DNA from 3 places in the Salinicoccus roseus genome. Region 3 is predicted to be linked to each of the others. Evidence: predicted binding sites of a transcription regulator. Region 3 holds the regulator's gene; each other region holds the start of a gene.

Region 1 (2,205 bases), on a different contig from region 3:
ATCCACCATCATCGCCTATGCGAATGCCGTGGCGGCGATACTGCTGATCGCATTCGCTCCCCTCTATGGGGTGACGATGGACCGGACCGGCAGGCGCAGGCGGTATGTCATCCTATTTACACTGCTGTGTGTCACCGTCTCTGTAGGCATGGGGATGTTCGGCGGCATGGACACAGCAAGGTGGTTCGGACTGCCGAACGGACTTGTATTGACCATACTGTTCTTCGTCGCCGCAAAGTTCGCCTTCAACTCGGGCAATGTCTTCTATGATGCCATGCTCTCGAGTTTAGGCAATAAAAAGGAGATTCCCCTCATTTCGGGCTATGGGGTTGCGCTGGGGTATATGGGCACCCTGTTCGGCATCTTCTCGGTTCTCCTGATCATCGGGGACGGGGCGGTGCATCATACATTCTGGCTGTCCGGGCTGCTCTTCCTCATCTTTGCGCTGCCGCTGTTCCTCATCAATAGGGACCCGCCAAGAGCACAGAAGCCGAAGCAGGCTTTTCTGAAAGGGTACCGGGACATCTATAGGACATTCGTCGAAGCACGGGAGTATCCATCCATATTCTATTTCATGATCGCTTATTTCTTCGTCAACGACGCCCTGGCTACTGCAATCGCGATGATGCAGCCCTATGCCACGACGGTCGTCGGGTTCGAGCCGGGTACCTTCCTCATCATCTTCATGGTGGCGACACTGTTCAGCATCATCGGGGCGATCGTATTCAGCTTCATCAATAGGGGATTCGGTTCGAAGCGCACTTTCGTAATCATCGCCGTGCTGCTGGCGGTCGCGGTGGCGATAGCGGCCATACCGCTGCCGATGTGGACTTTCTGGATCGCGGCTTCGCTCTTCGGCGTTGCGATGGGATCGACTTGGGTGGTGAGCCGGACGATGATCATAGAACTTTCCCCAGAAGGAAAAGAAGGGCAGTTCTTCGGTCTGTTCGCCTTCAGCGCAAAAATGAGTGCTGTCATAGGTCCCTTCATATATGGTTCGATCACACTGATACTGGCGGATTATGGAGTGCTGGCATCCCGCATGGCGATCACGAGCCTCATCGTCATGATTGTGATCGGGATACTGTTCCACCTTAGGGTCAAGGAGGACGGATCACCAGTTTAAATAATTGTAATTCAGGGCATGATACGGTAGAATAATAAAATGAGAATGATAATTATTTCACAAAATTGTCATGAATTCATCATGATCTTGAATGCCATAGAGGGACAATCCGTCTTATATTCAGGATACATTAATTGAGAGGTGATCGAATGGATGAGGTAATCATTGGTCGTGTACTGACTGCATCCACTTTGGGATTTCATATAATTTTTGCGACGATCGGTGTCGGCATACCGATTGTCTTCATGGTTCTGGAATTTCTGGGACTGCAGAATAAGGATGCCATGTACTTGACCATGGCAAGAAGGATAGCGAAAGGATATACGGTGACTGTCGCCGTCGGCGTCGTGACCGGGACCATCATCGGTCTCCAGCTCTCCCTGATATGGCCGGACTTCATGCGGCTCGGCGGACAGATCATCGCGCTGCCGCTGTTCATGGAAACATTCGCCTTCTTCTTCGAGGCGATATTCCTCGGCATCTTCCTGTATACATGGGACCGCTTCAAAAACCCATGGCACCACTGGCTGCTCAACATACCGATCGTCATCGGTTCGACTTTGTCCGCCGTGTTCATCACGACAGTCAACTCGTTCATGAACACGCCGGCAGGGTTCGATCTTGTGGATGGCGCTCTGGTCAATGTGGATCCGCTTGCAGCTATGTTCAACCCCTCCAGCTGGGTAAGGATATTCCACGTCGTAGTCACGGCATACATGACGGCGGTATTCATCATCGCTTCGATAGGTGCCTTCAAGCTGCTCCGTTCCAAGTTCAAGGAGGACAGGGAATATCATAAGAAGGGGCTCAAAGTCATGATGGTGCTCGGCCTGGTCATGGCTTCCCTGACAGTGCTCGCCGGAGACTTTTCGGCAAAATTCCTGCATGAGCATCAGCCTGAAAAGCTGGCGGCGATGGAGTGGCACTTTGAGACCGAAGACAATGCGGATCTGATCCTTTTCGGGGTCCTCGATGAGGAGACCCAGGAGGTCAGCTACGCGCTCAAGATACCGAGTGTGCTCAGTTTCCTCGCCGGCAATTCCTTCGATACCGAGGTGACCGGCCTGAACGACATACCG
Region 2 (2,205 bases), on a different contig from region 3:
CATATATTACTACAGCCTGCTGCGGAATGTCTGCCTAAACATCCGGATGAAGATATTTTTCATCCCATCTCTCAGGCAGCAGTTCCTCCAGACGGACAGTCCTGCCTGAGAGTCCGATTTCACACCCGTAGTTGTCCTCACCGACCTGGTTGATCAGCTCCCGGCACCTGCCACAGGGAGGAAGGATGCTGCCATCCTCATGTACAGCTATGATTCTCGCGACATCATATTCACCGGCAGTCACCATTGCAGCAATCGCAGAATGCTCTGCACAGAAGCCGATGGAAGATGGCAGATCGAGCGCGACACCTGTATATATATTGCCTTCTGCAGTCATAAGCGCTGCTGCAACGTGTCCCATTTTCCCTTCCCTGCTCGTCGTTCTGGTGTTCAGCCTCTCTCTGGCAATCCCATAAAGGTCATCCACATTAATAGCCCCCTCTTCACAATCCCTCTGACCCCATTATATCAAAGAAGCATGGGGACCTTCCGGTCCCCATGCTTATGCATCACATGAAATTGGTGATGTGTACGGATACGAGTGTGGTCATCCATACTGCATGCACAATCTCCAGAATGCCGATCTGCTTCATCTTCCAGCCCCGGCCGTATAGTGCCACGGCCCGTACCAGGCTGAGCAGGAAGGCGAGTGCCAATATCCAGTGTGCGCTGAGCATGATGATGAACACAATTCCATGATAGGCATACGACGCAATCCTGTACTTCGGATTCTTCTTCTCCCGGATCATCGTCTTGACAAAAAGGGCTGTGCTCGTAAAGAACAGTATGCTGATGATGCTGACGAATATCACCGGCCACGACAGCACATGCAGATTGAGGAACGCGATGCCGCCTCCTGCGAGCGCAAAGATTGTGATGGCGGATATGTCATTGAAGATGTTGCGTTCATTCCTGATCGACGCAAAGTATACGTTCACTGCACCGAAAGGCAGCATCATGAGGAAAAAGAAGAATATGCGGTAGTCGACCATCAATGGATAGATGAACAGGGCTGCTGAAAGGACAAAGAATAAAGCCGCCGCCTTCAGGTAGCCATACTCCCCCTTTCGCCTTTTCTTTATGAAGAACAGTACATGGTCCGCCATGAAGAAGATCATTAGCCAGCCTGCCATGTAGAAAAGCTGTGCCGGATGGAACCCTCCGGCCACCATACCGATAACCAATGGCATGAACACCATCGCCCATGCCCCATGCTGATTCTGTTTTTTGAATTTCATCGTCTCACCTCTTGCCCCCATTATATTACGGGGCAATATCGCGGAGAGGATCAGAAAATAACATTTTTGTGAATAAATAAACAAGGGCTGCCTGAATCAGGCAGCCCTTCATTGAAAATCGTTTTCTCTAACTTATATATTACTCATACAGTCTCTGCCGCCATGTTTCCTGCTCATCCGCCAGCTCGATGGTGGCCAGATGGATGACGGCGATTGCGGTAAAAGCTGCAACGAACACTATTGCCATTGCGACGACGGGAATGTTGAAGAAAGCCGGAATCAGCATCAGCAAAGGGATGAGCAGCGTCACGAGCATACTGCGTTCCCTATATTCCCTGGACAGGTACTGTACTTCCCCGCACGATGGACATGGCATTCCCGGGGTGGATGTTGTATATCGCTTGAGTGTTGCCCTTACGTTCCAATTATCTCCACAATTTCTACAACGTGTCAAAATACCTCTCCTTTTTATTCAGATGCATGGATTCCAATCCTTTGGACAAGTTTCCATATAATGCTCTGTCATGAGGTGTTTCATCAGTTTTTGTCGTTCATTCAAACTATGAAAGGTATTATGCCACATGATACTTCAAAATACAAATCCGCTTTCAATACCTGCAGTTGCTGCCCTACTTGTCGAGGTTCAGTGACTTGAGCTGTTCGGCGAGCGCATTGTTGATCGGCGCCTCGTCCTCCTGCTCCTTCATATACTTGCGGACGGTACGCTTGTCGACCTTTCCGCGCCCTTCCTTCTTGCGTCTTGCCTCGAAGGCGGACAGCTTCTCCCTGTAGCCGCATTTGCATGTGAAGATCTGGCCGTCACCTTCGCCGCTCAGCGTCATCTTCTTCTTGCATTTCGGGCAGCGTGCATTGGTGACGCGGGCAACATTCTTGCGGTGGCCGCATTCCCTGTCCTGGCAGACGAGCATCTTGCCCTTCTTGCCGTTGACTTCAAGCAATGGCTTGC
Region 3 (2,205 bases):
AGTGGCTTGGAGAGGAAAAACCCTATAATCAACGCGCCGACAAAGAAATACATGACAATGAGCAGACGCTTCCTCAACTCTTCCAGGTGCTCGGTAAATTCTTTTTTTTCCGAGTCTGTCATCTTACTTTTCACCTCTTTAAAAAAAGGTGGCTTTCGCCACCTCCAAATCTCTATACTTTTGTTTCTTCAGCTTTTTCAACTTCAACTGCTTCAATTTTCTTCGGCTGCTTTTTTCTCTCGAGTTCTTCTTCTTCGTCATCATCGTCCGTAGCAAGGCCCTTGGTTGCGTCTTTAAATTCCTTTAAAGTGGAGCCCATTGCGCGTCCGAACTGAGGAAGCTTCTTGGGTCCGAATATGATCAATGCTACCACAGCGATTACAATCATACTTGTCGGCCCTACTGCCATAAGCGTCCCCGGCATAAACATTTCGAGCATATTACCCCTCCTAGATATGTTTCATATAAAAGAATAGCGCCTGCAATTCAACACTCAAATCTATATTGTGTACATAGATTCCATCATTTACGTCCAATCTGATAGGTGTGAAGTTGAGTATACCCTTGATGCCCGCATCTACAAGCCGTTCAGCCATCGCCTGGCTGACCTCTGCCGGCAGGGTGAGTATCGCAACGTCTATGTTATGTCTACTGACCATATCTTCAAGTTCATCTGGATGATATACTAATGTATCGTTGATGGATGTTCCAACAATTTCATCATTGCTGTCAAAGGCGGCAACTACGTTCATTCTATCATTTATATTACTGAATTTGTAGTTTAATAACGCGCTGCCCAGATTGCCGGCACCAATGATCGCAACATTCTTCACTTCATTCCCCTGGATGTGTTCCATGAAGAAGTTCAGAAGGCTTTTGACATTGTAGCCGTACCCTTTTCTGCCAAGCTCCCCAAAATAGGAGAAGTCTCGCCTTATAGTGGCAGAGTCAATATCCAATGCCTCACTGATCTCTCTGGATGAGACTCTGTCCACACCGGATTTTTCAGAGTTCTTAAAAAATCTATAGTATAAAGGGAGACGTTTCATAGTTGCATTTGGGATTTTCTTTTTACTGTTCAAATGTCCCACACCTCGTTTATTACACTCTGTTGATATATTATAGCATATCTCGATTTTCATAGTGTAGTCAATGCCGTTTAATTTCATCGTTTTTTTAATTTATTTATTGTAGACTTGAAGAAAGTGAGGTAATGAATATGATAGTGATGCAATTGGGAAATGTAAAGAAATCATTCGGTACAGACATGATTTTTGAAAATATAAATCTTGAAATAAAAAAGGGCGAAACCGTCGGCATCGTCGGGAAGAACGGTGCCGGAAAGACCACGCTCATGAAAATGATGGCAGGCGAACTTGGGCTTGATGAGGGCCAGATCACCACTCCGAAAGGCATCTCCATCGGCTACCTGACCCAGCAGATGACACTGGAATCCTCCCAGACTGTGCGGGATGAAATGATGCGGCCGTTCTCGCACCTGCTCCGCATCCAGGAGGAAATGCAGAAAGTGACGACCTGGCTGGCAGAACATGACTACGACGATCCTGCCTACAGCGAGCAGGTGGAACGCTATGATACCCTGCAGAATTCATTCGAGTCGCAAGGAGGGTACACGATCGATGCACAGATCAAGACTGTCATCACCGGACTCAATTTCACCAAGGACGACCTCGACCGCAACGTAGATGCATTCTCGGGCGGCCAGAAGACACGCCTCGCCCTGGGGCAGATGCTGCTGTCAAAACCGGACCTGCTCCTTCTCGATGAACCGACCAACCACCTGGACATGGACACCGTGGCTTGGCTTGAACAGTACCTGAACAGTTTTACGGGTGCAATCGCAATCATCAGCCATGACCGCTACTTCCTCGACCGCACGGTCGATAAGATCTTTGAGGTGGAGATGAACCGCGGGACACTCTATCACTCGAACTATACAAAGTACGTGAAGGAAAAGGAAAAGAACTACAGCCTTCGCATGAAAGCCTATGAACATCAGCAGAAGGAGATCAAACAGCTCGAAACCTTCGTCGAAAAGAACATCGCACGGGCTTCGACGAGCAATATGGCAAAAAGCCGCCGCAAGAAGCTTGAGCAGATGGACCGGATGGATACGCCGCAGATCGACAGAAAAAGTGCACGCTTCTCCTTCGATATAAAAAGGGAGAGTGGAAACGATGTCCT

Evidence for each region. The regulator Rex, encoded in region 3, represses fermentation and respiration genes when NADH is low (regulators of the CRP and FNR family bind a similar motif). The targets are predictions, from matches to a motif close to TTGTGAAATATTTCACAA.
Region 1: the regulator Rex is predicted to act here: its motif matches at 1,172-1,189, upstream of EDC33_RS04240 (cytochrome ubiquinol oxidase subunit I).
Region 2: the regulator Rex is predicted to act here: its motif matches at 1,305-1,322, upstream of EDC33_RS02345 (YwiC-like family protein).

What each region holds. Positions count from the first base shown of each region.
Region 1 covers NZ_RKQJ01000001.1:813,822-816,026, reverse strand. The annotation lists gene EDC33_RS04245 (MFS transporter) at 1-1,126, shown strand, start outside; gene EDC33_RS04240 (cytochrome ubiquinol oxidase subunit I) at 1,276-2,205, shown strand, end outside.
Region 2 covers NZ_RKQJ01000001.1:429,794-431,998, forward strand. The annotation lists gene EDC33_RS02340 (cytidine deaminase family protein) at 35-427, opposite strand; gene EDC33_RS02345 (YwiC-like family protein) at 510-1,238, opposite strand; gene EDC33_RS02350 (TIGR04104 family putative zinc finger protein) at 1,378-1,692, opposite strand; gene EDC33_RS02355 (DNA topoisomerase III) at 1,868-2,205, opposite strand, start outside.
Region 3 covers NZ_RKQJ01000003.1:350,249-352,453, forward strand. The annotation lists gene tatC (twin-arginine translocase subunit TatC) at 1-122, opposite strand, end outside; gene EDC33_RS10925 (twin-arginine translocase TatA/TatE family subunit) at 173-409, opposite strand; gene EDC33_RS10930 (redox-sensing transcriptional repressor Rex) at 450-1,142, opposite strand; gene EDC33_RS10935 (ABC-F family ATP-binding cassette domain-containing protein) at 1,220-2,205, shown strand, end outside.